2 regions of the Variovorax sp. V15 genome follow, and region 2 is predicted to be linked to the other one. Evidence: predicted binding sites of a transcription regulator. Region 2 holds the regulator's gene; the other holds the start of a gene.
What was found. Region 2 encodes LexA, which represses DNA repair genes until DNA is damaged. Its sites were predicted from a motif close to ACTGTATNNNNATACAGT; they were not measured.
Positions count from the first base shown of each region.

Region 1 (15,298 bases), 3.0 Mb from region 2:
TTCGGCCTTGGCGCGCGCGGTGAGCTCGGCCAGCGTGCGGATGCCGCTCTCGGGCGTGGCCAGGAAGACGAGCGGCACCTTGGCGACGAGCGAGATGCCGACCAGGTCCTTGCGCGGGTCGAAGCCCGGCTTGGCGTAGAGCGTCTGGTTCACCGCCATCGCGCTGCCCGCCACCACCAGCGTGTAGCCGTCGGGCTGCGAGCGCACCACGAACTCGGTGCCGATGTTGCTGCCGGCGCCGGCCTTGTTGTCGACCACCACCGGCTGGCCCAGCCGCTTGCCGAGCTGCTCGGCCAGGGCGCGGGCGAAGATGTCGGTGGCTTGCCCTGGCGGGAACGGCACCACCAGCTTGACCGGCTTGTCGGGCCACGCGGCGGCGTGCGCCGTGCCCATGCCGCCGAGCACTGCAATCGACAGTGCCACGCTCGTGGCGAAGTGTCTGCGCAGCATGCTCAGGGCGCCGAGAGGTGCTTGCCCACGATGCCCGCGAGCTCGAACATCGTCACCTGGTCCTTGCCGAACACCGGCTTGAGCTTGGCGTCGGCGTTGATCGAGCGCTTGTCCTTGGCGTCCTGCAGGCCGTTGGCCTTGATGTAGTCCCAGAGCTTCTTCACGACTTCGGTGCGCGCGACCGGCTCGTTGCCGATCACCGCCGCGAGTGCGTCGCTGGGCTTGAGGCCCGCGCCGGTCTTGCGCGGCGCGGCGGCCTTCTTCGCGGCCGGTGCCTTCTTGGCCGCGGGCGTCTTCTTCGCCGCTGCCGTCTTCTTGGCGGCGGCGGTCTTGCCGGCGAAGGTCTTGCGCGGCGGGAACTTGCTTGCGCCCTCGCGCGGCGCGAACTCGAAGGTCACCTTGCCCTCTTCCGCGTTCCAGGTCAGGAAGGCCTTGAAGGGGCGGCGCGTGCGCATGCTCACGAACTTGTCGAGGAGGTCGGTCTTGCCGGTGGCCAGCAGCTTCTCCATCTGCGCGCGCTCCACGGGCTGCTGCAGGATGATCTTGCCGGTCTTGAAGGTGCAGCTCGGCGTGGGCTGCGAATTGGTGGGCACCGACTTCTCGCAGACGTAGTTGCTGCCGTGCTCGAACACCGGCGCGCCGCACACCGGGCAGGGGCCGACGGTGTCCTGCTCGCTGAAGTCGACGATTTCGCCGCTTTCCTCGTTCTTGTCGTCGCCGAAGTCGAACTCCAGCTTCCAGTTCTTCGCCTCCTCGTCGAACTTGATGACGATCTCGGAGGTGAACGGCCAGCCGGCCTTGGAGCGGAAGCCCTCCAGCGGGCCGATGTGCTTGTCGCGCAGCAGCGCCTCGGCCTCTTCCACTTCGAAGGTGCGACCGGCGGGCGACTTGCCGAACGAGAAGCCGCAGGCGTCCTCGCCCGTGCCGCTCTTGCCGGTGCAGGCATAGCGGCGGTAGTTTTCCTTCACGACGCCGCCGCAGTTGGGGCACGGCGTGCGCAGCGTGGCGTAGTCGCCCGGCACGGTGTCGCGGTCGTATTCCTTGGCCTTCTTGACGATGTGCTGCGTCATCTCGGCGATCTCGCGCATGAAGGCGTCGCGGCTGAGCGCGCCCTTCTCCATCTGCGCGAGCTTGTATTCCCACTCGCCGGTCAACTCGGCCTTGGAGAGTTCCTCCACGCCCAGGCCGCGCAGCAGCGTCATGAGCTGGAAGGCCTTGGCCGTCGGAATCAGCTCGCGGCCCTCGCGCAGGATGTACTTCTCGGCGATCAGTCCTTCGATGGTTGCCGCGCGCGTGGCCGGCGTGCCAAGGCCCTTCTCCTGCATGGCCTCGCGGAGCTCGTCGTCGTCGATGGTCTTGCCCGCGCCTTCCATGGCGCCCAGCAGCGTGGCTTCGGAGTAGCGTGCCGGCGGGCGCGTCTTCAGGCCCTTGGTGTCGACCGACTCGGCCTTCACGATCTCGCCCGGCTTCACCGGCACGAGGCGCTTGCCGTCCTTGTCGTCTTCCTTCTCGTCGTCCTGCGCTTCCTTGCCGTAGATGGCGAGCCAGCCCGGCTTCACCAGCACCTTGCCGTCGGTGCGGAACGGGTACTTCCTGCCGGCCTGCTCCACCGTGCTGACGCGCGTGGTCACCTGGTATTCGGCGCTCGGGAAGAACACCGAGAGAAAGCGCCGCACGACGAAGTCGTAGAGCTTCTGCTCGGCCTCGCTCAGGCCGCTGGGCGCCTGCAGCGTCGGGATGATGGCGAAGTGGTCCGACACCTTCGCGTTGTCGAAGATGCGCTTGTTGGGCTTCACGTAGTTGCCGTCCACCGCCTGCTGGGCGAAGGGCGCAAGGTGCTTCATGCCGCTGTTGGCCAGCATGCCCATGGTCTGCTTGACCACCGGCAGGTAGTCCTCGGGCAGCGCGCGCGAATCGGTACGCGGGTAGGTCAGCGCCTTGTGGCGCTCGTACAGGCTCTGCGCCAGCGCCAGCGTGGTCTTGGCGCTGAAGCCGAAGCGGCTGTTGGCCTCGCGCTGCAGCGAGGTCAGGTCGAACAGCAGCGGCGAGGCCTGCGTGGTGGGCTTGCTCTCTTCGGTGACGGTGGCCGGCTTGCCGCGCGCGGCATCGGCGATGGCGCGGGCTTCCTGCTCGTTCCAGACGCGGTCGGCGCGCTGCTCGGGGTCGGGCTCGCCGTTGGGCAAGAGCGGTGCGTTCGCCTTCTTCCAGTCGGGGTTGAACCACTTGCCCGGGTACTCGCCGGCCTCGGCCGCGAAGGTGCCGTGGATTTCCCAGTAGTCGCGCGAGACGAACTTGCGGATCTGCTCCTCGCGCTCCACCACCACCGACAGCGTGGGCGTCTGCACGCGGCCCACGGTCGTGAGGAAGAAGCCGCCATCGCGCGAATTGAAGGCGGTCATGGCGCGCGTGCCGTTGATGCCCACCAGCCAGTCGGCCTCCGAGCGCGAGCGCGCGGCATCGGCCAGGCCCTGCATCTGCTTCTCGGTGCGCAGCGCGTCGAAGCCCTCGCGGATGGCCTGCGGCGTCATCGACTGCAGCCAGAGGCGCTTGACCGGCTTGTTCAGCCCCGACTTGCCGCCCGCGTACTGCTCGATCAGGCGGAAGATCAGCTCGCCCTCGCGCCCCGCGTCGCATGCGTTGATGAGCTGCGTCACGTCCTTGCGCTTGGCCTGCTTGACCACCGCGTTCAGGCGCGTCTTGGTCTTGTCGACGGGCTTCAGGTCGAAGTGCGGCGGAATCACCGGCAGGTTGGCGAAGCTCCACTTGCCGCGCTTGACGTCGAATTCCTCGGGCGCCTGGATTTCGACCAGGTGACCGACCGCGCTGGTCACGACATAGCTGTCGTTCTCGAAATGCTCGTCGTGTTTGTCGAATTTCCCTGCGACCGGCGTGAGAGCGCGGACGATGTCCTGCGCCACCGACGGCTTTTCTGCGATTACCAACGTCTTCATCAACAGTTCCTAAAAAAATTCAGGCCGGCGCCGGGCCGCCCCAAGGCGGCCTGCGGCCCCCTCGGGGGGCAGCGACGACACGCAGTGCAGGAGCGTGGGGGCCACATACAATCTGCGGCTTCCGCGTGCGCACGCGCACACGCGCATGTGTGTGCATATTCAAACTAACAGACTTCGGCGATGCCTTCCAAATCCCCACTTCCGGCCGGTCGTGATACGCAGGCCACCGCGCTCCCCGAGGCGGACGCGCAGCCCGGCAAGGATCGTTCCGGCGGCCGCCGCATCCAGATGCGGCGCTCCGATGTCCACGGCAACGGCGTGTTCGCCGTGCAGGACCTGGCCGAAGGCGAGACGCTGATCGAATACAAGGGCGAAGTCATCAGCTGGAAGGAGGCGCTGCGCCGCCATCCGCACGACCCGACCCAGCCGAACCACACCTTCTACTTCCACATCGACGACGGCCGCGTGATCGACGGCAACGTCAAGGGCAACGATGCACGATGGATCAACCACTCGTGCGAGCCGAACTGCGAAGCCGACGAAGTCGATGGGCGCGTTTATATCAAGGCGCTGCGCAACATCGCCGCCGGCGAGGAGCTCAACTACGACTACGGCCTGATCATCGACGAGCCGTACACGCCCAAGCTGCTTTCCGAATTTCCCTGCTGGTGCGGCTCGGAGCAGTGCCGCGGCACGCTGCTGACACCCAAGGATGAGGACGAGGAAAAGAAAAAGAAGAAGAAGGCAAAGAAAAAAGCCGAAAAGAAAAAGGCCGAGAAAAAAGAAGCGAAGAAAAAGGAAGCCAAAAAGGCCGAAAAGAAGGCTGAGGCGAAAGCGCAAAAGAAATCCGCGAAGAAAGACAAGTCCGCAAAGGACTGACCATGAGCAACAGCAGCACCGCCGACTGGTTCCAGGACCGGATCGCCGCGTCGGTCGCGCCGCTGGTGCCCGGCTTCGCGGTCGAGGCGGTGGCGGAAATAGATTCCACCAACACCGAGCTGATGCGCCGCGCGCGCGCCGGTCGCGTCGAGCCCGTGCTGCTCGTGGCCGAGCGCCAGACGGCCGGGCGCGGCCGGCTCGGGCGCCCCTGGCAGAGCGGTGCGCAGCAGGACGCGGCTGTCTCGCTGACCTTCTCGCTGGGCATGCCGCTCGCACCCGCCGACTGGTCGGGCCTGTCGCTGGCCGTCGGCGTGGCGGTGGCCGAGGGGCTCGACCCCTCGGGCGCGCACAAGATCGGCCTCAAGTGGCCCAACGACGTGTGGGTCGACGACCGCAAGCTGGTCGGCATCCTCATCGAAACCGCCCTGCCCTCCGACGGCGGCCCGGATGCGTCGCGCTATGTGGTGATCGGCATCGGCATCAACATCGGCGCGCGCGAGGGCGACGGCATGCGCACGCCGCCGGCATGGCTGCACCAGTGGCGTCCCGGAGCCAGTGCTCCCGAGGTGCTGGCCGAACTGGCCGAGCCTCTGGTACGGACGGTGCTCGACTTCGAGGCCCGCGGCTTTGCTCCTTTCGCCGAACGTTTTGCCGCGCGCGACGTGCTGCGCGGGCGCGAGGTGGCGCTCAGCGACGGCACCGCAGGCCTGTGCGAGGGCGTGGCCTGGGGCGGCGAACTGCAGGTGCGCACCGACGCCGGCCTGCAGCTCATTTCCAGCGATGAAGTGAGCGTGCGCCCTCGCGGCATGCCTTTCTGATCTTCACCATGAAGCTGCGCCTGCTCCTCGTCGTCCTGTTGCTGGCCAATGCCGGCTACTTCCTCTGGGCGCGCGGCGATCTCGCGGGCTTCGGGCTCGCGCCGGCCAGCCTCGCGGAGCGCGAGCCGCAGCGCATGGCGCGGCAGATCCACCCCGAGTGGCTGCAGATCCGCAAGGAAGCGCCGAAGGCCGCCGCGCCGGCGCCCTGACGAACTCCCGCTGCCGTCTCAGGACGGCTGCTCGCCTTCGAATCGGACCGTGAAGAGCGCGCCCGGCGGCTGCTTGCCGGGATGCGCGTCCTCCAGCTTCACCTGCGCGCGGTGCTGGTTCGCGATCTCCAGCACGATCGGCAGGCCCAGCCCCGAGCCGTCGGCCTCGTTGCCGAGCACGCGGTAGAAGGGCTCGAACACCAGTTCGCGGTCGGCCTCGGCGATGCCGGGGCCGTTGTCCTCCACCTGGAGCAGCAGCACGTGGCCGAAGGGGTCGGCTAGCACGCGCACGGTGATCAGGCCGGGGCGCTCGGGCGTCGAGGGCGTGTAGTTGATCGCGTTGTCGACCAGGTTGCGCACCAGCTCCTTCAGCAGCGTGGCGTTGCCGTCGAACACCACGCCCGGCGCGCCGGGCTCGACGCCGTCGTAGCCCAGGTCGATGCGCTTCTCGATGGCGCGGGGCACCGCCTCGCGCACCACCTCGATGGTCAGCTTCGCGAGGTCGCAGGGCTGGTGGTGCGCGTTGGCGCTGTTGCCCTCGGCGCGCGCCAGCGACAGCAGCTGGTTCACCGTGTGCGTGGCGCGCTTGCTCGCGCGGCCGATCTGCTTGAGCGACTGCTTCAGTTCGTCGGCGTTGGCGCCCTCGCGCTGCGCCAGGTCGGCCTGCATGCGCAGGCCCGCCAGCGGCGTTTTCAGCTGGTGCGCCGCGTCGGCCAGGAAGCGCTTCTGCGTGCCAATGGAATCGTTGAGCTTGTCCAGCAATTCGTTCACCGAGGACACCAGCGGCACCACTTCCAGCGGCACCGAGGATTCGTCCAGCGGGCTCAGGTCGCCCGGGCGGCGCTCGCGGATGCGCGCCTCCACCACCGACAGCGGCTTGATGCCGCGCACCAGCGCCAGCCAGATCAGCAGCACCGCCAGCGGCAGGATGGCGAACTGCGGCAGCAGCACGCCCTTGATGATCTCGGCCGCCAGCACCGACTGCTTCTCGCGCGTCTCGGCCAGCTGCAGCAGCGTGGGCGGCACGTCGTCGGTGCCGCTGGCGATCCACATCGAGGCCACGCGCACCGGCTGGCCGTGCACGTCGCTGTTGTGCAGGAAGACCTGGCCGGGCGGCAGCGGCTCGTCGAGCCCGGGCTGCGGGATGTCGCGCTCGCCGCTGAGCAGGTTGTCGTAGCCGTCGAGCAGCTGGTAGTAGACGTGGCCGGTCTCGTCGGCGCGCAGGATCTCGCGCGCCGACTGCGAGAGCACGAACTGCGCGTGTCCTTCCTTCACCGTCACCAGCTCGGCCAGCGCCTTCACGTTGTGCTCCAGCGCGCGGTCGTAGGGCGCGTTGGCGATGCCCTGCGCCACCAGCCAGGTGACGCCGATGCTCACCGGCACCAGCAGCAGCAGCGGCGTGAGCATCCAGTCGAGGATCTCGCCGAACAGGGAGCGCTGCGCGCGCTGGAACAACTTCATCGCGCCGATTCCTCCGGCGTGCCGCCGCCCGCGCGTGGCGGCTGCCGTGTGGTCGTCACTGGATCTTTTCGAGGCAGTAGCCCAGCCCGCGCACCGTCGCGATGCGCACCGGGCCCTTCTCGATCTTCTTGCGCAGCCGGTGGATGTAGACCTCGATGGCGTTGAGGCTCACCTCCTCGCCCCATTCGCACAGCCGGTCGACCAGCTGGTCCTTGCTCACCAGCCGGCCGGCGCGCTGCAGCAGCACTTCGAGCAGGCCGAGTTCGCGCGCCGAGAGTTCGATCATCTTGCCGTCGATGGTGGCCACGCGGCCGGCCTGGTCGTACACCAGCGGGCCGTGGCGGATGGTGTTGCTGGTGGCGCCCATGCCGCGCCGGGTGAGGGCGCGCACGCGTGCCTCGAGCTCCTGCAGGCTGAATGGCTTGGCCATGTAGTCGTCGGCGCCGTGGTCGAGGCCCTTGACGCGCTCCTCCACGCTGTCGGCGGCGGTGAGCACCAGCACCGGCAGCTGCGAGCCGCGCGCGCGCAGCCGCTTGAGGATCTCGATGCCGTGCAGGCTGGGCAGCCCGAGGTCGAGGATCAGCAGGTCAAACTCGTCATGGGTCATGAGCGCGGTGTCGGCCTGCGAGCCGTTGGCCACGTGGTCGACCGCCGCGCCCGAGGTGCGCAGGCTGCGCAGCAGGGCATCGGCCAGCACCTGGTCGTCTTCGGCAATCAGAATCCGCATGCGTCACCTCCGGCCTGTTTCAGGTGTCGGGCGTCCTCGGGGCGCCGTTCACGGTTGTCTCTTCGCAGGAGTCTAGCCCGCCGTATAGGCTTCGAGTCCGATGGTTACCACGGTGGCGATCTCGTCGCCCACGCTGCTCCTGAACTCCTTCTCGGCCTGCGTCACCGCGCCGCGGAAGGCGTCGAGCCAGGCCAGCCCGTCGGCGGTGAAGAGCACGCGCCGCGCCCGCGCATCCAGCGGATCGGGCCCGCGCGTGACCAGCCCCCAGGCCTCGCACTGGTCGACCAGCGCGCCCATCGCCTGCTTGGTCATGCCGGCGCGCTCGGCCAGCTCGGTGAGGCGCGAGCCCTCGCGCGACAGGTGCCGCGTGATGTGGATGTGCGCCGCGCTCACCTGCGCGCGCGCCGCGAGGTTCGACAGGGCCAGCGGCACTTCGACGTCGTGCGCCATCAGCTCCAGCACGCGCTCGTCGAAGCGGCGCATGGCGTGGCCCAGCAGGCGGCCCAGGTGGGTCTGGCGCCAGGCGTCCTGGTCGGCGGGAAAGGGGGCTTCGGCCATGGCGCCGAATGGTAAAGCAAACTGACCAAAAAACAGGTTTACGCCGAGGAATCAGCCCCTACACTACTGTTCAAGCATCCAGCCTGTAGTTAAACGCAGATGGATGGTGTCACACACAAGCCATTGATCTTCAAGGAGTTTTTCACATGGACGCAGCAGTCAAGGGTTCGAACATCGGCGCCAACAGCGAGAAGGCCAAGGCCCTGCAGGCCGCGCTGGCCCAGATCGAAAAGCAGTTCGGCAAGGGCACCATCATGCGGCTGGGCGAGGGCGAGGCGCTGGAGGACATCCAGGTGGTCTCTACCGGCTCGCTGGGCCTGGACATCGCCCTGGGCGTCGGCGGCCTGCCGCGCGGCCGCGTCGTCGAAATCTACGGCCCTGAATCCTCGGGCAAGACCACCCTCACGCTGCAGGTCATCGCCGCCATGCAGAAGCAGGCCGGCACCTGCGCCTTCGTCGACGCCGAACACGCCCTCGACGTGCAATACGCCCAGAAGCTCGGCGTGAACTTGTCGGACCTGCTGATCAGCCAGCCCGACACCGGCGAGCAGGCGCTCGAGATCGTCGATTCGCTGGTGCGCTCCGGCGCCGTCGACCTGATCGTGGTCGACTCGGTCGCCGCGCTCACGCCCAAGGCCGAAATCGAAGGCGAGATGGGCGACTCGCTGCCCGGCCTTCAGGCCCGCCTGATGAGCCAGGCGCTGCGCAAGCTCACCGCCACCATCAAGAAGACCAACTGCATGGTCATCTTCATCAACCAGATCCGCATGAAGATCGGCGTGATGTTCGGCTCGCCCGAAACCACCACCGGCGGCAACGCGCTGAAGTTCTACGCCTCGGTGCGCCTGGACATCCGCCGCATCGGCACCATCAAGAAGGGCGACGAGGCCATCGGCAACGAAACCAAGGTGAAGGTGGTGAAGAACAAGGTCTCGCCTCCGTTCAAGACGGCCGAGTTCGACATCCTGTTCGGCGAGGGCATCAGCCGCGAGGGCGAGATCATCGACATGGGCGTGAACGCCAAGATCATCGACAAGTCGGGCGCCTGGTACGCCTACAACGGCGAGAAGATCGGCCAGGGCCGCGACAACGCCCGCGAGTTCCTGCGCGAGAACCCCTCGCTGTCGCGCGAGATCGAGAACAAGGTGCGCGAGTCGCTGGGCGTGCCGCTGCTGGCCGCCGATGCCGACGACGTCGCCGAGAAGCCGCAGAAGGCGGCCAAGGCCGACAAGGCAGAGAAGGGCGAGTAACCAGTCAGGGCGCGGCTCTCGGGGCCGCGCCGGCGACCCCGCATGGCATTCGACGCCCCATCCCTCAAAGGCCGCGCGCTGCGCCTGCTGAGCCAGCGCGAGCATTCGCGCGCAGAGCTGGAGCGCAAGCTGGCGAAGCACGAGGAAGAGCCCGGCACGCTGGCGAAGGCGCTCGATGAACTGGAGGCCAAGGACTTCATCAGCGAGCCGCGCGTGGTGGCTTCGGTGCTGCACCAGCGCGCGGCCAGTTCGGGCGCGCTGCGGGTGAGGCAGGAACTGCAGGCCAGGGGCATCGCGCCCCAAGCCGTCGCCGAGGCGGTGGCCAGCCTGCAGGAAACAGAGGTCGAGCGCGCCACGGCCGTCTGGCGCCGCCGATTCGACGCTCCGCCCGCCGATGCGAAGGAGCGCGCGAAGCAGATGCGATTCCTGATGGCGCGCGGCTTCTCCGGCGCCGTCGTCTCCAAGGTGCTCAGGAGCGATTTCGATGAAGCAGCACAAGAGCAGTGAAGAGGGCGCGGCGCAGTCCCGCGTCATCACGCAGCGCGTCGCTTGCGAGTGGCGCCGAGCCTATGTGCTGGCGGCCGATCCGAGGCGGCTTCCCGAATGGGCCAGTGGCCTCGCGAAAAGCGCGCTGGTGCCGCACGGCGACCACTGGATCGTGCGCACGCCCGAGAGTGGCGAAGCCCGCATGCGCTTCGCGCCGCGCAACGACTTCGGCGTGCTCGACCACTGGGTGGCGCCCGAAGGCGTGCCCGAGGTCTACCTGCCGTTGCGCGTGATCGGCGTCGCGCCGGATGCCTGCGAACTGCAGTTCACGCTGCTGCGCCAGCCGCACATGGACGACGCGGCCTTCGAGCGCGATGCGCAGTGGATCGCCCGCGACCTGCGGACCCTGCGCGACCTGCTCGAGGCAGATTGACTGTCCGATCGCAGGCGCGGCAGCCGGCGGCGCTCAGAACTTGCGGTACTTCAGGAAGGCCTCCTGCGGGTCGGTGCCCGCGAGGATGGCGGTGCGCACGAGGTTCTCGCGGCCCATCATGTGCTCGGCCTCGGCAATGATGGACTCGGCCTGCGCGAGCGGCAGGCGGATCACGCCATCGGTGTCGGCCAGCAGCAGGTCGCCCGGGTTCACCGTGACCTCGCCGATGCGCACCGGCACCTCCATCGCCTCGGGCAGCCAGTAGCCCACGATGTCGCGCGGCGTGAAGTAGCGGTGCCACACCTGGAAGCCCTGCCGGATGATGAATTCGGCGTCGCGCACGCCGCCGTCGGCGATCACGCCCAGCACGCCCTTGCGGCCCAGCGTCTCGGCCGAGAGTTCGCCCATGTGCGAGACGGTCGAGTCGTTCGGCTGGATCACCGCGATGTGGCCCGGCCTGGCGCGCGAGAGAAAGCCGGTCCACGCCATCAGCGTCTCGTGCGGATCGGCCGCGGGGTCGACGCGGCCGTTCACCGTGAAGGCCGGCCCGCAGAGCTTCTGGCCGGGGATCAGCGGACGCAGCCTGGGCGGCAGCGTGAAGTCGCGCAGCCCTGCGGCGCGCATCACGTCATGAAGGACGCCGGTGTAGCAGGCCTGCAGGCGGGTGAGCGGGGAGGCCGGCGGCGTGTCGGGAGTCTGGGCCATGTGTGAATCCTGTTTTCTTTATAAAAACACTTTTCACGAATGAGATTAACGATCGGGCCATTGGTAAAGGCTGGGGTTTGCGCGAGTTCGCGGGTAACCACTGAGTCAGGAGTCGGCGAATAGGGTTGTGACGGGGGCGGCGATGCACCCGGCTCGCGTATATTTGATTTCATCAGTGAAATTCATATTTCACACGTGCGCAGCAACTCCCAACCAAAGGACCTCCAGTGACTTCACGCGTTCAAGGAAAGAACATCCTCGTTACCGCAGCCGGCAAGGGCATCGGACGCGCCAGCGCGCTGGCGCTGGCCCGCGAAGGCGGCACCGTGTGGGCCACCGACGTGGACACGGCGGCGCTGGCCGAGCTCGCCGAGCTGGCCCGCGAAGAGGGCCTGGCGAGCCTGAAGACCGCCGCGCTCGACGTGCGCGACACCGCCGCGGTGCAGGCCTTCGCCCAGGCCACGGGGCGGCTGGACGTGCTCTTCAACTGCGCCGGCTACGTACACGCCGGCAACATCCTGGCCTGCGAGGAGGCGGACTGGGACTTCAGCATGGATCTCAACGCGAAGTCCATGTACCGCACCATCCGCGCCTTCCTGCCCGCCATGCTGGAGCGCGGCGGCTCGATCATCAACATGGCCTCGGCTGCCTCCAGCGTGAAGGGCGTGCCCAACCGCTTCGTCTACGGCGCTTCGAAGGCGGCAGTCATCGGGCTGACCAAGGCGGTGGCGGCCGACTTCATCCAGCAGGGCGTGCGCTGCAACGCCATCTGCCCGGGCACTGTCGAGTCGCCCTCGCTGCGCGACCGCATCGCGGCCCAGGCAGAGCAGGCCGGCACCGACGAGGCCGCGGTGCGCGCCGCCTTCGTGGCGCGCCAGCCCCTGGGGCGCGTCGGCAAGCCGGAGGAGATCGCCGCGCTGGTGGTGTATTTGGCTTCCGACGAGTCGGCCTTCACCACCGGTGCGATCCATATGATCGACGGTGGATGGTCGAACTGAACGGGGAAAGATGAAGCGAGCAGCAACGGCGCCGGAAGAAGAGCAGCAGGGGCCGCAAGGGCAGGACGGCCTCGAGGAGGCCGTGACGGAAGGCGAGGGCGCGCTGCGCTACGCCGCACCGGCCCTGGAGAAGGGGCTGGACATCCTGGAGGCGCTGGCCGACAGCCCCTCCGGCTACACGCTCAACGAGCTCGCCCAGAAGGTCGGGCGCAAGGTCAGCGAGATCTTCCGCATGGCGGTGACGCTGCAGCGCCGCGGCTTCGTGCAGGTCGACGAGAACGACCGCTACACGCTCACGCTGCGCATGTTCGAGCTGGCGCACCGCCAGCAGCCGCTCAAGAGCCTGGTGAGCGCGGCGCTGCCGCTGCTGCGCGAGCTGGCCAACCGGGCGCGGCAGTCGTGCCATCTCGCCATGTACCAGGGCGGGCGCGTGGTGGTCATCGCGCAGGTCGAGAGCCCGGAGCGCTGGTCCTTCGGGCTGAAGGTGGGCGTGGTGATGGGGCTGACCGACACTTCCTCGGGCCACGTGCTGCTGGCCTTCCGCGACGAGATCGACCGGGCCCGCATGCTGCGCGCCCACATCGGCGTGGAGGGGGAGCTCGACATGGACCCCGGCCAGCTCTTCTCCATCCTGCAGGAGGTGCGCGAGCGCGGCTACTCGGCCATGCCGAGCAAGCAGACGCGCGGCATCACCAACATCGCGTTCCCGGTGATGGGCGCGGCCGACCATGCGATCGCGTCGATCAACGTGCCGTACATCGAGCGCATCGACCAGAAGTCGGCGCCCGACGTCACGCAGGTGCGCGAGATCGTGGACAACATCGCCGCGCGCCTTTCGGCGCTGATGGGCGCCAGCGGCTACAACGACAACGAATAGCGGGGCTCAGTTCGGGTCAGGAGCTTCGTCGAGCGGGGAGGGCGCCTCGCTCTTGTGTGCGGCGATGTCGCGCACGTTCTTCTGCACCGCCACCGCGCCGAACAGGCTCAGCAGGAAGGCCATCGCGTAGAAGCCTTTTTCGCTGGAAGCGAGCGTGGCGTTGAAGAGGCCGATGGCCAGCAGGGCCACCGACAGCAGCAGCGAGACCCAGCACAGGCCGTAGTAGATGCCGGTGACGGAGATGCCCTCGAGGCGGTCGCGTACGGTCTTCTGCAGCGACACGGCGGAGAAGAGGCCGTACATCAGCACGGTGAAGTAGTAGCCCTTCTCGTTGAGCTGCATCGAGGCGTTCCACAGCCCGATCAGGTAGACGACGGCGCCGATGAAAAGCGCGGCCCAGGAAGCGGCGACGAATGCCGCGGTCGGTTTCTGGAATCTGACGGCCATGGGATTCTCCTCGTATGGTTTGCGCGCGATTATGGTGGAGCGGCGCCAGTGGCATGATCCGCGCCGGGCCGGCGTCTGCGCAGCAGAAGCAATCGCACGAGGCGGCCGTCAGCATCAACAACAATGGAGGAGTCTTCCCATATGTCGTCGTCGACCGACCCCGCGGCCCAGCAGTCGCTCGTGCGCACCGGTGCCAAGGCCGGGCTGTCCTTCGCCGGTTCAGTGATCAAGGGCGGCCTGCTCGGCGTCTTCCTGGGCGGCGGTGTTTTTTTCTTCTACCTGAGCCAGCTGCAGGGGCCGGGCAACGTGGCTGCGCGCGCGGGTGGAGTCGGCGCAGTGCTCGCTCTCGTCACCTCGCCTCCGCTGCTGGTGGCGCTGCTGCTGCTGTTCTTCGTGGTCGTCTACGTGGCGCTGGGTGTGCAGCAAGGGCGTGCTCGTGCGATGCAGCACCTGGTGGCGGCACGCGGCGAGGCCGTTTCGCAACGGCTGGGCGGCGCGATCGCGAGCCGCATCGAGGCCATGCCGAAGGCGCACGGCGCCTTGCATCGCGTGGCTGACTGGCTGTCGGTCGACGCGCTGAGCAAGCAGCTCGCCCCGGTGCTGGGCGAAGGCAAGGCGGTGCGCACGGTCGTGGCTTTCGTGATCGACAGGCTGCCGCTGAGCGAGATGCTGGCCGAATGGCAGCGCAGCCGCGCGGAGAGCGGAAATGAACTGGTGGCGGGCGAGGGCGGTTCGGCACCGCAGGACCCGGCACTGCGCGCGCTGCTCACGCGGCGCATCCACGAGACGCTTCAGGACATGGCCGCGCCCTCGCGCAAGCCGCTGTACATCGCGCTGGGCGCGCACGCGGCCCTGCTGGGCGTGGGGCTCTGGCTGGTGAACTGACCGGCCGGAAGGCCGGTGCGAGGCGTGGGGCTCAGAGCCCCAGCATCAGCTTCAGGTTCTGCACCGCGGCGCCGCTGGCGCCCTTGCCGAGGTTGTCGAGGCGGGCGATCACCACGGCATGGCGATGGTCCTCGTTCGGGAACACGCGGATCTCGAGCTTGTTGGTGTCGTTGAGCGCCAGCGCCTCGAGCTTGCCGTCTTCTGTAGGCGGCAGCACCTTCACGAACTGCTCGGGCGTGTTGCTGCGCGCGTAGTGCGCAGCCAGCGCGTCCTGCAGGTCGCCGGCCTTGGGCTTGCCCGGCAGCAGGTCGAGGTGCAGCGGCAACTGCACCAGCATGCCCTGCTTGAAATTGCCCACCGACGGGATGAAGACCGGCCGGCGCGTGAGGCCGGTGTAGGTCATGATTTCGGGGATGTGCTTGTGCTTCAGGCCCAGCGCGTAGATCTCGAAGGCCGGGGCTTCCCCCTTCTCGTAGGCCTCGATCATGGTGCGGCCGCCGCCCGAGTAGCCGCTCACGGAAGGCAGCGAGATGGGGAAGTCGGCCGGCAGGATGCCCGCGTCGACCAGCGGGCGCACCATGGCGATAGCGCCGGTGGCGTAGCAGCCGGGGTTGCCCACGCGCTCGGCCTTGGCGACGGCCTGCCAGTGGCCTTCGGTGAGTTCGGGGAAGCCGAAAACCCAGCCCGGGGCGATGCGGTGCGCCGTGGAGGCGTCGATGATCTTGGGCTTGGCGCCGGGCAGCTGGTCGATCAGCGCGACCGACTCGCGCGCGGCGTCGTCGTGCAGGCACAGCACCACCAGGTCGACGCCGGCCATCAGTTCGCGCTTGGCGGCGGTGTCCTTTCGCAGCTCGGGGGCGATGCTCACGAGTTCGACCTGCGGCATCGCCTGCAGACGTTCGCGGATCTGGAGGCCGGTGGTGCCGGCTTCGCCGTCGATGAAAACCTTGGCCATGGTGGAAGTGCCCCTGGGTAGCTGAAAGAGAAGTACGGTAGGTACGTATTGCCCGCAACCACACTCACAGTATTGGTGCGGCGCACCATGATACAGTCCGCGGTTGTTCGCCGCCCCCAGCCGTCAGGCTGCCGTCGCCCGCGGACAACAGAGCATAGACCCTCTCCAGCCCAGATCTCCCGATTTCTCAACTTCCTCCTTCCGAGAGA
Region 1 is NZ_AP028659.1:66,908-82,205, forward strand. Features, by position in the region: gene ACAM57_RS00345 (tripartite tricarboxylate transporter substrate binding protein) at 1-393, opposite strand, end outside; gene ACAM57_RS00350 (DNA topoisomerase III) at 453-3,404, opposite strand; gene ACAM57_RS00355 (SET domain-containing protein) at 3,690-4,280, shown strand; gene ACAM57_RS00360 (biotin--[acetyl-CoA-carboxylase] ligase) at 4,283-5,098, shown strand; gene ACAM57_RS00365 (sporulation protein) at 5,107-5,307, shown strand; gene ACAM57_RS00370 (sensor histidine kinase) at 5,326-6,768, opposite strand; gene ACAM57_RS00375 (response regulator transcription factor) at 6,824-7,495, opposite strand; gene ACAM57_RS00380 (MarR family winged helix-turn-helix transcriptional regulator) at 7,568-8,053, opposite strand; gene recA (recombinase RecA) at 8,200-9,303, shown strand; gene recX (recombination regulator RecX) at 9,346-9,810, shown strand; gene ACAM57_RS00395 (SRPBCC family protein) at 9,788-10,222, shown strand; gene ACAM57_RS00400 (RraA family protein) at 10,256-10,927, opposite strand; gene ACAM57_RS00405 (SDR family oxidoreductase) at 11,155-11,925, shown strand; gene ACAM57_RS00410 (IclR family transcriptional regulator) at 11,936-12,802, shown strand; gene yiaA (inner membrane protein YiaA) at 12,809-13,249, opposite strand; gene ACAM57_RS00420 (hypothetical protein) at 13,391-14,134, shown strand; gene argC (N-acetyl-gamma-glutamyl-phosphate reductase) at 14,166-15,089, opposite strand.
Region 1: recA (recombinase RecA) is a predicted target of LexA. The motif match lies at 8,119-8,136, and genes of this name have one in related genera.

Region 2 (15,298 bases):
CAGACACGGCGCGTATTCAGCTGTACAGCCGGCGAACAAATCGCTGTACATTTTAGACGCAACCCATCAGCAAGCGTTTGTCAACCGGCGGCCCGACGGCGTCGTTAGTGGCTGACCTTCTGCTCGCCGGGAGGCGTTTCCAACCAATTCTCGATAGAGGAATCATCAATGAGCAAAATTCTCGCAGTCATGATCGCCGGCCTGTTCGCCGCTGGCGCCTACGCCCAGAACCCGGCCGGTACGACGCCCGAGCAAGGCAACGCCACCAACAGCAAGTCGCAGCAACGCGCCGAAGCCAAGAAGGCTGCCAAGCCCGCTGGCCAGGTCAAGGCCCCGGCTGGCGACGAAGCCAAGACCCCCGAAGGCGGCGCCATCGGTGCCGACAAGGCTGCTGCCTCTGGCGAGAAGCGTGCCGAAACCCGCGACCAGCGTCGTCGCAACAAGGACGGCAGCGTCAAGCGCAAGTCGACCCAAGGCGGCACCCCGAAGTAATTCGGCCTGCTCCGCAAAAGAAGCGCTCTTCGGAGCGCTTTTTTTCGCCCGAGGCTCCCTCGTTGCTGTCAACCGGGTGCAGTGGCCTCCGTTGAATGTCTACCTTCCGCAGGGAGGGCAATCCAGATCAACGAATTTCAAAGGATATGTTCATGAACAAGCTGCTCGCAGCCCTGGTCGCCGGTCTCTTCGCAGTCGGCGCTTTCGCTCAACAAGCCGAACCCGCTCCGGCTGCTCCCGCTCCCGCCGCCAAGGCTGCCAAGCACGCTTCGGCCAAGAAGCACGCAGCCGCCAAGAAGCACAAGGTTCGCCACGTGGCCAAGGCCCACACGGCCGCTGCCAAGAAGGTGTAAGCTTCCACGCTCACCGGCAATGCCCGCATCAGCGGGCATTTTTATTGGTATTTTTAAATCCAGGCCGGGCCCTGGCCCCGCCCTGAAAGAGTCGTCCGATGCTCAAGCGCCTCGCCGCCCTGCTCCCCCTGCTCCTTGCATCCGCGTCGTTCATGATGCCGGCGCATGCCCAGCAGCAACCCCAGACCGATCTGTCGCGCACGCAGCTGTCGATCGGGCTGTACAAGATCGACGCGCAGGTCGCGCAAACCCCTCTGCAACGTGAAATCGGCCTGATGTTCCGTAAGGAAATGCCACAGGCCGAGGGCATGATCTTCGTGTTCGAGCAACCCGCCACGCAGTGCTTCTGGATGCGCAACACGATCCTGCCGCTGACCGCCGCCTTCGTTGCCGACGACGGCCGCATCGTCAACCTCGCGGACATGCAGCCCATGACCGAGAACACGCATTGCTCCCAAGAACCGGTGCGCTACGTGCTCGAGATGAACCAGGGGTGGTTCGCCAAGAAGAACATCAAGAAGGGCGCGAAGCTCGGCGGCGAGCTTTTCGCGGCCGGCAAACGATGAGCACCTGCCGTCCATAGCCAGCAAAAAGCCAAAAAAAGAGCCGACCCATGGTCGGCTTTTTCGTTTTCGGCAGAACGCGGGATCAGCCGAAGTTCTTCGCTGCGAAGTCCCAGTTGACCAGCTTGGCCAGGAAGGTCTCGACGAACTTCGGGCGCAGATTGCGGTAATCGATGTAGTAGGCGTGTTCCCAGACGTCCACCGTCAGCAGCGCGGTGTCGGCGGTGGTCAGCGGCGTGCCGGCTGCGCCCGTGTTCACGATGTCCACCGAGCCGTCGGCCTTCTTCACCAGCCAGGTCCAGCCCGAACCGAAGTTGCCCACGGCCGACTTCACGAAGGCTTCCTTGAAGGCGTCGTAGCTGCCCCACTTGGCGTCGATGGCCTTGGCCAGCGCACCGGTGGGAGCACCGCCGCCTTGCGGCTTCATGCAGTTCCAGAAGAAGGTGTGGTTCCAGATCTGGGCGGCGTTGTTGTAGATGCCGCCGCTGGACTTCTTGACGATCTCTTCGAGCGTCATCGACTCGAACTCGGTGCCCTTCTGCAGGTTGTTGAGGTTCACCACGTAGGCGTTGTGGTGCTTGCCGTAGTGGTACTCGAGGGTTTCCTTCGAATACTCGGGTGCCAGTGCGTCGAGTGCGTACGGCAGGGGTGGGAGCACATGTTCCATGGTTTTTTCTCGTGGGTTGGTTGTGGGAATGAAGGATTCTAGGAAGTAATTATTGGGGCGACGTCGGACGCGTTCCCGTCGCGCCGCCCGGTGCGACGGTCAGGTCGACTTCACCGTCGGCCAATCGCGCCTTCACTGCATCGCCAGGCGCAAGTTGCTTTGCGCTGACGATCGCATGACCGTCTGTATCGGTCAGCCATGCATAGCCGCGCTGCAAGACCAGTGCCGGATCGAGCAGCCGCATACGAAGAGCCACACGTTCCAGCCGATCTCGCCGCTGCACAACCGCGCGGCCCAGCTTCTGCGGAAAGTCGGCGGCGATCAGGCGCGGCGCCTGCGTGAGGCGCTCCCTTCTGGCCAGCACCATGTAGCGAAGACGCTGCGCATGGTGTGCCAGGCGCAGTTGTTGCCGATTCACGAGGCCCGAAGGCCGGCCAAGGCGCCCCGCAGCCTGGTCCAGACGTTGCCCGAGCACATCGAGGCGTCCGCCCAGCGCCTCGCCCAGCCGCTCCTCGATCAGATCGAGCGCGCCCAGCCACACGTCGCGTGGCGCGCTCACCAACTCCGCTGCGGCAGTCGGCGTGGGTGCGCGCAGGTCGGCGCAGAAGTCGGCGATGGTGAAGTCGGTTTCGTGCCCCACGCCGCTGACCAGCGGCACCGGGCTCTGCACGATGGTGCGCGCCAGCGCCTCGTCGTTGAAGGCCCAGAGGTCCTCGATGGAGCCGCCTCCGCGCACCAGAAGAATCACGTCGACGGCAGGCGTGAGCTCATACAGCGACTGCAGCGCCCGCACCAGCTCACCCGGTGCGTTGACTCCCTGCACAGCCGCGGGGGCCAGTACGACCGGAATGTGTGGAACACGCCTTCGCAGCGCGGTGACTACGTCGTGCAATGCGGCGGCGCCGAGCGAAGTGACGATGCCGATCGAGCGCGGCATGGTCGGCAGCGCCCGCTTGCGCGCAGGATCGAAGAGGCCTTCGGCTTCCAGGCGCGCCTTGCGCTGCAGGAACTGCTCGAACAGGGCCCCCTGCCCAGCCCGGCGCAGGCTTTCGACCACCAGTTGCAGATCGCCGCGCGGCTCGTAGACGGCAAGGCGCCCGCGCACCTCGACCTGGTCACCATCGCGCGGCGAAAAATCGAGAAGGCCGGCGGCCCGGCGGAACATCGCGCAGCGCAGCTGGCCCGACTCGTCCTTGAGCGCGAAGTAACAATGTCCACTTGAGGCGCGCGAAAAGCCGGAGATCTCGCCACGCACGGACACCGGATTGAAGCGCGCGTCGAGCGCGTCGGCCACCGCCCGGCACAAGGCGCCGACGGCCCAGACGCGCGGCCCCGGCGCGGAATTCTGTTCACGCACGCTCACAAAATGCACGCTCGGCCAGATGCCACTCTTCCACAACACGCGGCAAGGCCCCGGCCCTGGCCCCCCGAGGCGAGACAGGCGCACGGTTTCTCGTGCAACCCATTGATTTCATTGAAAAAAGTGCTGCTCAAAATTCAGTCGATCCAGCGAAAAGGCCGTCCCATGCGGGTCCGGACGCGTTGCGCAGCGGGTTAATCACAAAGTTATCCACAGAATCTGTGCGTCCTTGCTGACACAAAAACAAGGCGCGTGACGATGGTGACCTCAGTGGATAATCGCCGCGCATTTGCAGTCTACGGGCCGGAGGATTTTCTTGTTTTCCATCATAGTTGCCGCGGGTTGGCCGATCTGGCCCTTGCTTGCTTGTTCGATCATTGCGCTCGCGCTGGTTATAGAACGTTTCACGAGTCTCAAGACCGTGAGGGTACTTCCGCCGAAGCTGCTCGACGAAACCATCACAGCGTCGCACGGAGCCATTCCCGGTCCGGATGTCGTGACCAAACTCGAACGCAACTCGATGCTCGGCCAGGTCCTGGCCGCCGGCCTGCGCGCGCTGAACGCCAATCCGCGCTGCACCGAAGACGACCTGCGCGCCGCCATGGAAGCCTCGGGCCGCACCGTCGCCCACAAGCTCGAGCGCTACCTGCCCGCGCTGGCCACCATCGCTTCGGCAGCCCCTCTGCTGGGCCTGCTCGGCACCGTGATCGGCATGATCGAGATCTTCGGCTCGCAATCGCCCGGTAGCGGCGCGGTGGGCTCGGGCAACCCGGCGCAGCTGGCGCACGGCATCTCGATCGCGCTCTACAACACCGCCTTCGGCCTGATCGTGGCCATCCCGACACTGATCTTCTGGCGCTATTTCCGCAGCCGGGTCGACGAGTACCTGCTGAACCTCGAACTCTCCGGCGAGCGCTTCGCCCGCCATCTCAACGCACTGCGCAAATGAGCCGCGCCCGCATGCAGTTCCGCCACGGCGCGCGCGACGAGCCGGAGATCAACCTGATCCCGTTCATCGACGTGCTGCTGGTGATCCTGATCTTCCTGATGCTGTCGACCACCTACAGCAAGTTCACCGAGATGCAGCTGCGGCTGCCCACGGCTGACGTCGACGCCCAGCGCGACTATCCGAAGGAAGTGATCGTGGCGGTGTCGGCGGACGGCCGCTATTCGGTCAACAAGAATGCCGTGGCCGACCGCAGCGTGGAAACCGTGACGGCCGCCCTCGCCGCCGCGGCCACCGGGGGCAAGGACAGCGTGGTGATCATCAGCGCCGACGCGACGAGCCCGCACCAGGCCGTGGTGACGGTGATGGAAGCCGCGCGCCGCGCCGGCCTGATGCAGATCACCTTCGCGGCCCAGTCGACGGCGCAAGCCGGGCACTGAGTGCCTTCGGACGGCGGCAGCAACAGCGGCAACCCGGGTTCGCGCCTGCAGGAGGCCTGGCTGCACCGCGGCCTCCTGGCCTGCATGCTGTGGCCGCTGTCGCGCGTCTACGCCGCGCTGTTCGCCGTGCGCGGCTTGTTCTATCGCATGGGATGGCTGCGGACCGAGCGCGTGCGCGTACCTGTGATCGTGGTCGGCAACGTGATCGCTGGCGGCGCGGGCAAGACGCCGGTCGTGATGGCCGTCGTGCGCCACCTGCAGGCGCGGGGCATTCGGGTCGGTGTGGTGTCGCGCGGCTATGGCCGCCGTACCGATGACTGCCGCGAAGTGCTCGGCGACAGCGATCCGCAGGATGTGGGCGACGAGCCGGCACTGATCCACCATGCGACCGGGGTCCCGGTGTTCGTGGCGCGCCAGCGCATCGATGCGGCCCGCGCGCTGCTCGAGCGGCATCCGGCCACGCAGGTCATCGTCAGCGACGACGGGCTTCAGCACCTGGCCTTGGGGCGCGACATCGAGATCTGCGTATTCGACGACCGGGGAATCGGAAACGGCTGGCGGTTGCCTGCCGGCCCGCTGCGCGAAGCCTGGCCGCGCCGTTGCGATCTGGTGCTGCACAGCGGATCGCGGCCGGCCTTCGCGGGGGGCCATACCGCCACGCGGACCCTCGCGAACGATGCCCTGGGCAGCGACGGAAACCGCGTGTCGTTGGCATCCCTCGCAGGCAAGCCCTTGACCGCACTGGCGGCGATCGCTCGGCCGGAAGCCTTCTTCGAAATGCTGCGCGCCCGCGGCCTGACGCTCGCCGACGTCATCGCCCTGCCCGATCACTTCGATTTCGAGAGCTGGCCACGCCCGTCCGGCAAGGAGCAGATCCTCGTCTGCACCGAAAAGGACGCCGTCAAGCTGTGGCGCAAGGCGCCCGATGCGCTGGCCGTGCCGCTGGAGTTCGTGCCGTCCGCGGAATTCTTCGCCGCACTCGACGCAAAGCTATCATCGCTCGATGGATACCAAGCTGCTTGAACTGCTCGTCTGCCCCGTCACCAAGGGGCCGCTGACCTGGAACCCCGAGAAGCAGGAGCTGTGCTCGCGCAGCGCCCGCCTGGCGTATCCGGTGCGCGACGGCATTCCGGTGCTGCTCGAGAACGAGGCACGCACGCTTTCCGACGAAGAGCTCGGGCTGTGAGCTTCACCGTTCTGGTTCCGGCGCGGCTCGCGTCGACACGGCTTCCCAACAAACCCCTGGCCGATATCGCCGGCGTGCCCATGGTGGTGCGCGTGGCGCAGCGCGCCAGCGAGTCGGGCGCTGCACGCGTGGTGGTCGCCGGCGACGATCCATCCATCGTCGAAGCCTGCAAGGCGCATGGCGTCGAGGTTGTGCTCACGCGGCAGGATCACCCCAGCGGCACCGATCGGCTGGCCGAAGCCTGCGAGCAACTGGGCCTGGATGGTGAGGACATCGTCGTCAACGTACAGGGCGATGAGCCGCTGATCGACCCCGCGCTGATCGACGCCGTGGCGTCCACGCTCGCCACGCACGCCGAGGCGGCGATGAGCACCGCCGCCCACGAGATCGACTCGGTCGGCGACTTCATGAATCCCAATGTCGTGAAGGTCGTGCTCGATGCGCAGGACAACGCGATGTACTTCAGCCGCGCGCCGATCCCTTGGTGGCGCGACGGCTCCGCCAATGGCGCCGCGCCTGCAATGCTGCCTGCCACCCCCGCGGCACTGCGCCACATCGGAATCTACGGCTACCGCGCCGGCTTCGTACGGCGATTTCCTTCGCTGCCCCCTGCGCCCGTCGAGTCGACGGAGGCACTCGAACAGCTGCGCGCGCTGTGGCACGGACATCGCATCGCGGTGCATGTGAGCCATGTGGCGCCGGGGCCCGGCATCGACACGCCGGAAGACCTGGCGCGCGTGCGAGCCGTCTTCGCGGCGGCCGGCGCCTGAGCCTGCGCGTCTCCACGGCCACCGACAGCGGGATTTCCCGAAGGGCACGCATGCTATCCTCGAAGCAACTCCGCCCAGCCCAGCCATGGGGCCGACGCTCGGCGCGACACAAAATCTAAGAACCGTCCGAGGACACCATGAGACTAATTTTGCTGGGCGCGCCCGGGGCGGGCAAAGGCACGCAAGCGGCCTTCATTTGCCAGAAATACAGCATTCCCCAGATTTCGACCGGCGACATGCTGCGCGCAGCCGTCAAGGCCGGCACGCCCCTCGGGCTGCAGGCCAAGGCCATCATGGACGCCGGCGCACTGGTCAGCGACGACCTGATCATCAATCTCGTGAAGGAACGCATCGCGCAGCCCGACTGCGCTAGCGGCTTCCTGTTCGACGGCTTCCCCCGCACCATTCCCCAGGCCGACGCCATGAAGGCGGCAGGCGTCAAGCTCGACTACGTCCTCGAGATCGACGTGCCCTTCGGCGACATCATCGAGCGCATGAGCGGCCGCCGCTCGCATCCGGCTTCGGGCCGCACCTACCACGTCAAGTTCAACCCGCCCAAGGTGGAAGGCAAGGACGACGTGACCGGCGAGGACCTCATCCAGCGCGAGGACGACAAGGAAGAAACCGTGCGCAAGCGGCTCGACGTGTACAGCCAGCAGACGCGTCCGCTGGTCGACTACTACTCCGCCTGGGCCAAGGCCGATCCGGCCGCCGCGCCCAAGTACCGCGCCATCAAGGGCGTGGGCACGGTCGACGAGATCACCCAGCGCGCCTTGGCCGCGCTGAGCAGCTGATCGAAAGATCGACCGATCATCCGACTCGCAGCAAACCGCCCCTCCAGAGGGGCGGTTCTGCTTTCAGCCCAGCAATTCGAGCATCAGGGCGATGCGGGCCTTCACGGGCGTCAGCGAGCCTGCATCGCGAAGCGGATCCCCCGCCTTCGGCAGGATGCGCCCGCTCGAGCAGCGCGTGGCTCGGAGCACCTCGATGCCGGCGTCCCGGGCCTTGAGCGCGGCCGCTTCCAGCGCATGGTGCAAGGTGCCGTTGCCGGTGGCGGCAAGCACCAGCCCGCGCAGAGGATCCACTCCGCCCGCCTGAAGCAGCGCCTCGATCACCGCACCGCTGGCACCGGCGTGGCTCATCACGATCTCCACGCGTGGCCACTGCACCTCGGTAGCACCGAAGAGCTTCACTACCGGCAGCGTTCCGCCTTGCGGCCACGACCGGACAAGGCGTACCTCGCCCTCCTCCACATAGCCCACGGGGCCCGCATCGCCCGAAGCAAAGGCGTCCAGCCGATAGGTATGGACCTTCTGAATGTCGACGCCGGCATGGATCGCCCCCGCGCACACCACGGTGACTCCGTGCGCACCCCGTGTGGCGGCGACGCTGATCGCATCACGAACGTTCTGCGGACCGTCCGGCGACAGCGCAGTGGCCGGGCGCATCGCGCAGGTCAGCACGACGGGCTTGGACGGCACCAGCACAGAATGCAGGAAGAACGCGGTTTCCTCGATCGTGTCGGTGCCGTGCGTGATCACCACGCCTGCCACATCGGCCTGCGCCAGCCAGTGCGCGCAGCGCCGGGCCAGCTGCTGCCAGATGGCGAAGGACATGTCCTTGCTGTCGACCTGAGCCACCTGCTCGGCCTCCAGCATCACGCCGTCGGGTGCCTCGATGGCACCCAGCAGGTCGGCCACGCCCACCTGCGCGGCGGTGTAGCCGATGTTGTCGCCGCTGCTGGCGGCCCGGCCCGCGATGGTGCCGCCGGTGCCCAGAACCACCACGCGGCGCGGCAGTTCGGGCGAAGAGGAATTGACCATGGCTTGTCAACTTCTAAAAACTGGTTAAAAATACAGGCACTGGATATCCAACCAGTGCCGCAAGGAACCACACATGCAGTTCGCCGTGAAGCTTACAGCCCGCCAGCAGCAGATCCTGGACCTCATCCAGAGCGCCATCGCACGCACCGGTGCGCCACCCACGCGCGCCGAAATCGCCAATGAACTCGGATTCAAATCGGCCAATGCCGCCGAAGAGCACCTGCAGGCGCTGGCGCGCAAGGGCGTCATCGAGCTGGTCAGCGGCACTTCCCGCGGCATCCGCCTCAAGGGCGACGCGTTGCGCTCGCTCAACGAAACGCGCCATCGCGAGGGTGGACAGTTCTCCCTCTCGCTGCCCGGCATGGCCCAGTTGGCGCTGCCGCTCATCGGCCGTGTCGCAGCCGGCTCGCCAATCCTGGCTCAAGAGCACGTCGACCAGACCTTCTACGTCGAGAACACGCTGTTCCAGCGCCAGCCCGACTACCTGCTCAAGGTGCGCGGCATGTCGATGCGCGACGCCGGCATCATGGACGGCGACCTGCTCGCGGTGCAGGCCACCAAGGAAGCACGCAACGGCCAGATCGTTGTTGCGCGCCTGGGCGACGAAGTGACCGTCAAGCGCCTGAAGCGCAACAAACAGGTCATCGAGCTGCACGCCGAGAACCCCGATTACCCGACCATCATCGTGCAGCCCGGCGAGCCTTTCGAAATCGAAGGCCTCGCGGTCGGACTCATTCGGAACACCATGCTGATGTAGGCCGCTGCGACCTGCTTTCCAGAGCAACAGCACCCCATCCGGCAGCGACAGGTGGCGGGCGTATGGCGAAGAGTCGCCATCACCCTGTCGCGGCCGATTCAAGAAATCCTGCCTGTGTTCAACCTCGTACTTTCTTGGAGTTCACATGGGAATCGCCCTCCTCGCCATCGCCGACATCTGGATGCCGCTGCAATCGCTGGCCAACCGGCTGATGCCGGCACGCCGCCCCTCCCATCGCAGGGATCATCTCGATTCCGCAGAGTCCTCCGCTGGACTGCGCTACGTGGCCGTGCGCACCGCCTGTGCAGCCCGCACCGGCGGCACCGCCCCCTCTGAAACAGCCGCTGCGGCACGCCCGCTGCGCGTGGTCCGCGTGATCGACGGCAAGGGCCAGCAGCGCAACAACAACCGGGTGCTGATCTCCGGCCGCATGGCCGACGTCTGCGCAGAACTCGACCGCCTGGCCGCTCTGGAAGCCGCCGAAACCGTGGCCGCGGCCCCTCGCTCGACGCGTCTGCATTGAACCTGCACTGAGCCCGGCATCGGGTCCTGTACCGGGCCCGAACCGCTCTGCAAGCGGCTGCAGGGCGGGTATCCAAACGTTCGCCGGCGCGACATTCCAATGCTGCGAGGCACAATGGCACGCCATGAACATTGTGATCCTCGACGATTACCAGGACGCCGTACGCAAGCTGCGCTGCGCTTCCAAGCTGGACGCCTACGCGGCCAAGGTCTATACCAACACGGTCAAAGGCATTGGGCAGTTGTCGGTCCGACTCAAGGACGCCGACGTGATCGTGCTGATCCGCGAGCGCACCCAGATCTCGCGCCAACTCATCGAGAAGCTGCCCAAGCTCAAGCTCATTTCCCAGACGGGGCGCGTCGCCGGACACATCGACGTCGCGGCCTGCACCGAGCGCGGCGTGGCCGTGGCAGAGGGTTCCGGCTCTCCCCAGGCGCCCGCCGAACTCACCTGGGCGCTCATCATGGCCGCCATGCGCCGGCTGCCGCAGTACATCAGCAACCTCAAGCACGGAGCTTGGCAGCAGTCCGGGCTCAAGTCGGCCTCGATGCCGCCCAATTTCGGCATCGGCTCCGTACTCAAGGGCAAGACTCTGTGCATCTGGGGCTACGGGCGCATCGGCCAGCTGGTGGCGCGCTACGGGCAGGCCTTCGGCATGCAGGTCGTGATCTGGGGCCGTGAAGCCAGCTGCGCCAAGGCGCGCTCCGACGGCTTCCAGGTGGCCCAGAACCGCCATGAGTTCTTCGCCGCGGCCGACGTGCTGTCGGTGCACCTGCGGCTCAACGAAGAGACCAGCGGCCTCATCACCCTCGAGGACCTCTCGCGTATGAAGCCGACCGCCCTGTTCGTGAACACCTCGCGCGCGGAGTTGGTCGAGGCCGATGCCCTGCTCGCGGCTCTCAACCGCGGCCGCCCGGGGCTCGCGGCCGTCGACGTGTTCGAGAGCGAACCGCCGCTGCAGGGCCACGCGCTGCTGCGCCTCGAGAACTGCATCTGCACGCCGCACATCGGCTACGTCGAGCAGGAAAGCTACGAGAGCTATTTCGGCCAGGCCTTCGACAACGTCGTGAGCTACATCAACGGCAACCCCACGAACATCGTGAATCCCGGCGCGCTGCAGGTCCGTCGGTGAGCCAGCCGGCGCCACGGAGGGCGCTCTGGGCGCTGCTTGCCGGCAATTTCGTGATCGGAACGGGCGTGATGGTCGTGCCCGGCACGCTCAACGAGATCAGCGCCTCGCTCTCGGTCACGGCCGCCACGGCGGGGCAGCTCATCACTGCCGCCGCGACGGTCATGTGCGTAGGCGCACCGTTGCTGGCCGCCGCAGTGGCCGGATGGGACCGCCGCCAGCTTCTCGCCCTCACCCTCCTCTGGTACGCCATCGGCCACGTTCTCTGCGCGCTGATGCCCACCTTCGGCGCGCTGCTGCCGGTGCGCATGCTCACGGTGATCGCGCCCGCAATCTTCACGCCCCAGGCCGCCGCCTGTGCCGGCCTGCTTGTGCCGCCGGAGCATCGCGGGCGGGCCGTGACCTTCGTCTTTCTCGGCTGGTCGATGGCCTCTGTGCTGGGCCTGCCCATCGGCGCGCTGATCGGCGGGCACCTGGGCTGGCGCATGGCTTTTGCGGCGATTGCGGCGCTCAGTGTCGCGAGCGCGACATCGGTGTGGCTCACCTTGCCCAACGGCATCCGCCCCGCCGCGCTGACGGCCGCCGCATGGTCGCGCGTGCTGCGCAGCCCGGTGCTGATGGGCATCGTCTCGGTCACGGCGCTGCAGGGCGCGGGCCAGTTCGTGCTGTTCAGCTATTTCGGCCCGATCCTCAAGCAGAGCTTCGGCGCCGACGCCACCACGCTGAGCGTGATGTGGGCGCTGTTCGGTGCCTGCGGGCTGGTCGGCAACATGGTGGTCAGCCGCTTCATCGACCGCGTGGGCGCCGGGCGCATGGTGCTCGTCACCACGGTGCTGATCGCCTCCAGCCTGCTGCTCTGGCCGCTGGCCTCCACGCTGGCGTGGCTGGCGGTGGTGCTCGTTCCCTGGGGACTGGGTTGCTTCGCGACCAACTCGGCGCAGCAGGCCCGCCTGGTGGGCCTGGCGCCCGCGCTGGCGCCGGGCTCGGTGGCGCTCAACAGTTCCGGCATCTACACCGGGCAAGCCATTGGCGCAGCGCTGGGTGGCTGGCTGCTCGCCAACGATGCGGGCGCATGGATGAGCTGGGTCGGCCTCGGCCTGCTGATGGTCGCCATCTCGCTGAGCGTGGCCATCGACCGCAGCCGTCGTGCGCCCTGAAAGCGCGCCCCCGCGTAAAACCCGTCACGCCCCGCCCGCGCGGGGCTGCAAAATCGAAGACTTCGACGGCGGTGCCGATGCGTACGGCACCTGTGTCGAGGCCTGCCCCGCAGGTCCGGATACCACCCAACCAGTGAAAATCTCCAGCAAATGACAGTGAACTACTCCCGAATCGGCGTCGTCGGCGCCGGCGCCATGGGTCGCGGCATCGCGCAGATCGCGGCGCAGGCAGGCAGCGAAGTGCTGCTGCTCGACAGCTTTGCGGGCGCCGCCGAGCGCGGGCGCGAAGCCCTCAGTGCCCAATGGAACAAGCTGCACGAGAAGAACAAGATCGATGCCGCCATGCGCGACGCGTACATCGCCCGCGTGAAGGCTGTCGATTCGATCCAGGCGCTGGCGGGCTGCGACCTGATCGTCGAAGCCATCGTCGAAGACCTGGAAGTCAAGCGCAAGCTCTTCAGCGAGCTCGAAGGCGTGGTGGCGGAGACTGCCACGCTGGTCACCAACACCTCGTCCCTCTCGGTGACGGCCATCGCGGCCGGCCTGAAGCATCCGGCGCGCGTCGCGGGCTTCCACTTCTTCAACCCTGTGCCGTTGATGAAGGTGGTCGAGGTGGTCGCGGGCTTCAAGACCTCGCCCGATGTGTGCAAGCAGCTCGCCGGCTACGCCACGCAGATGGGCCACAGCGCCGTGCAGGCGCAGGACACGCCCGGCTTCATCGTCAACCACGCCGGCCGGGGCTACGGCACCGAGGCGCTGCGCATCGTCGGCGAAGGCGTGGCCGACTTCGCGACCGTCGACCGCATCCTCAAGGACCAGGCCGGCTTCCGCCTCGGCCCCTTCGAGCTGCTGGACCTGACGGCGCTCGACGTGTCGCACCCGGTGATGGAGTCGATCTATCACCAGTACTTCGAGGAGCCGCGCTTCCGCCCCAGCGTGATCACCGCGCAGCGCCTTGCCGCCGGCGCGCTGGGCCGCAAGACCGGTGAAGGCTTCTACCGCTACGACGACGGCGTGATGCAGCAGGCGCCCGAGGCGCCCGCGCCGGTGGTCGAGGGCACGCCTTCGGTGTGGGTGTCGCCGCGCGCGGCACGCCGTGCCGAGCTGCTGCGCCTGGTGAACACGCTGGGTGCGCAGATCGACAGCGGCGCCACCGCCGCGCCGCATTCGCTGATCCTGGTGGCGCCGCTGGGCTTCGACGTGACGACGGTGGCCGCCGTCGAGCGCCTGGACGCCACGCGCACCGTCGGCATCGACATGCTGATCGACGACGCGGCCACCAAGCGCCGCGTGCTCGCCACCAACCCGGCCACGCGCCGAGACATCCGCGATGCCGCGCACGCACTCTTCGCGCGCGACGGCAAGGCCGTCAGCGTGATCCGCGACAGTGGCGGCTTCGTCACGCAGCGCGTGATCGGCACCATCGTCAACATCGCCGCCGACATGTGCCAGCAGCGCGTGTGCACGCCGGCCGACCTCGAGACCGCCGTGCAGCTGGGCCTGGGCTATCCGCGCGGCCCGCTGGCCATGGGCAACCTCTACGGACCGACCAACATGCTCGAGGTGCTGTTCAACCTGCAGACGGTGTATGGCGACCCGCGCTATCGCCCGAGCCCATGGCTGCGCCGCCGCGGCGCGCTGGGCCTGAGCCTGCTGCACGAGGAAGAATGATCACGAAATGAACGAGGAGCACGGAAGCGAGCCATGAGCACCGCAGAACTCAAGAGCACGAGCGAGGGCAGCACCATGGTGCTGACGATCTCCAACCCGAGCCAGCGCAACGCGCTGGGCCCCGACATCTACGCAGCGGGCATCGAGGCGCTGAACAAGGCCGAGAACAGCGCGGAGATCCGCAGCGTGGTCATCGTGGGCGAAGGCTCATGGTTCTGCGCCGGCGGCTCGCTGCAGCGGCTGCTGGCCAACCGGCAGCTCGACCGCTCGGTTCAGGCCGAGAGCATCGAGGGCCTGCACAACTGGATCGATTCGATCCGCACCTTTCCCAAGCCGGTCATCGCCGCCGTCGAGGGCGCGGCTGCCGGCGCGGGCTTCTCGCTCGCGCTGGCCTGCGACTTCGTGGTGTCGGCGCGCGATGCGGTCTTCGCGGCCTCTTACAGCAACGTGGCGCTGTCGCCCGACGGCGGCCTGAGCTGGCACCTGGGCCGGCAGCTGCCGCGCCAGCTTGCGAGCGAATGGCTGATGAACGGCGAGCGCATCGAGGCTTCGCGCCTGCATGCGCTGGGCCTCGTCAACGAGCTCACCGAAAGCGGCCAGGCCCTCGCGGGCGCGCTGGCGCTGGCGGGCCGGCTCAATGCGCGCGCACCGAACTCGCTGGCCAGCATCAAGGAGTTGCTGAGCGAGGCCCGGGGCGCCACGCTGGCATCGCAGCTCGCGCAGGAGCGAGACCATTTCGTGCGCAACCTGCACCACGCGAACGCAGGCATCGGCATCGCCGCGTTCCTCGAGAAGAAGCCGCCGCAGTACGAATAGCCGAGTACCCGAGCAACGCCGCAGAGCGTCGCTCCCGTGACACCCACCAGCCTTCCAGTCGCCGAGAGGACAGACCAATGGACGACCCCATTCTTACCATCGAAGAACGTGAAGCGATCAACAGTGGTCGCTGGTTTTCTTCCCTTTCTCCATCGCTGCGGCACGACATCCTCCGATGCGCCTTCGTCAAACGCTACAAGGACGGCGACCTCATCGCTGCCCGCGGCGATCCGCCCGAACACTGGATCGCCTGCGCCAAGGGCGCGGTGCGGGTCAGCTCGACGGCCGTCTCGGGCAAGCAGGTGACGCTGACCTACGTGGAGCCGGGCATCTGGTTCGGCGACGTGGCGATGTTCGACGGGGACCGGCGCACGCACGACACCTACTCGCATGGCGACACCACCATCCTGTGCGTGGCGCGCGCCGACTTCCAGAAGATCCTGGCCTCGCACGTGGAGCTGTACGAGGCGCTGATGCGGCTGCAGGCGCGGCGCATCCGCACGCTCTTCGGGCTGGTGGAAGACCTCAACACCCTGCCGCTGCGCGCGCGGCTGGCCAAGCAGCTCATCCATCTGGTGCGCAGCTACGGCGTGCCGAACCTGGAAGACGGCAGCCAGATGCGCATCGGCCTGCAACTGGCGCAGG
Region 2 is NZ_AP028659.1:3,112,105-3,127,402, reverse strand. Features, by position in the region: gene ACAM57_RS14850 (cell envelope biogenesis protein TolA) at 169-492, shown strand; gene ACAM57_RS14845 (hypothetical protein) at 645-845, shown strand; gene ACAM57_RS14840 (DUF192 domain-containing protein) at 944-1,411, shown strand; gene ACAM57_RS14835 (superoxide dismutase) at 1,494-2,075, opposite strand; gene xseA (exodeoxyribonuclease VII large subunit) at 2,125-3,438, opposite strand; gene ACAM57_RS14825 (MotA/TolQ/ExbB proton channel family protein) at 3,752-4,384, shown strand; gene ACAM57_RS14820 (biopolymer transporter ExbD) at 4,381-4,821, shown strand; gene lpxK (tetraacyldisaccharide 4'-kinase) at 4,906-5,844, shown strand; gene ACAM57_RS14810 (Trm112 family protein) at 5,825-6,007, shown strand; gene kdsB (3-deoxy-manno-octulosonate cytidylyltransferase) at 6,004-6,777, shown strand; gene adk (adenylate kinase) at 6,915-7,571, shown strand; gene ACAM57_RS14795 (asparaginase) at 7,635-8,600, opposite strand; gene lexA (transcriptional repressor LexA) at 8,674-9,357, shown strand; gene ACAM57_RS14785 (hypothetical protein) at 9,503-9,880, shown strand; gene ACAM57_RS14780 (D-2-hydroxyacid dehydrogenase family protein) at 10,005-11,012, shown strand; gene ACAM57_RS14775 (MFS transporter) at 11,009-12,166, shown strand; gene ACAM57_RS14770 (3-hydroxyacyl-CoA dehydrogenase) at 12,317-13,837, shown strand; gene ACAM57_RS14765 (oxepin-CoA hydrolase, alternative type) at 13,871-14,653, shown strand; gene ACAM57_RS14760 (Crp/Fnr family transcriptional regulator) at 14,731-15,298, shown strand, end outside.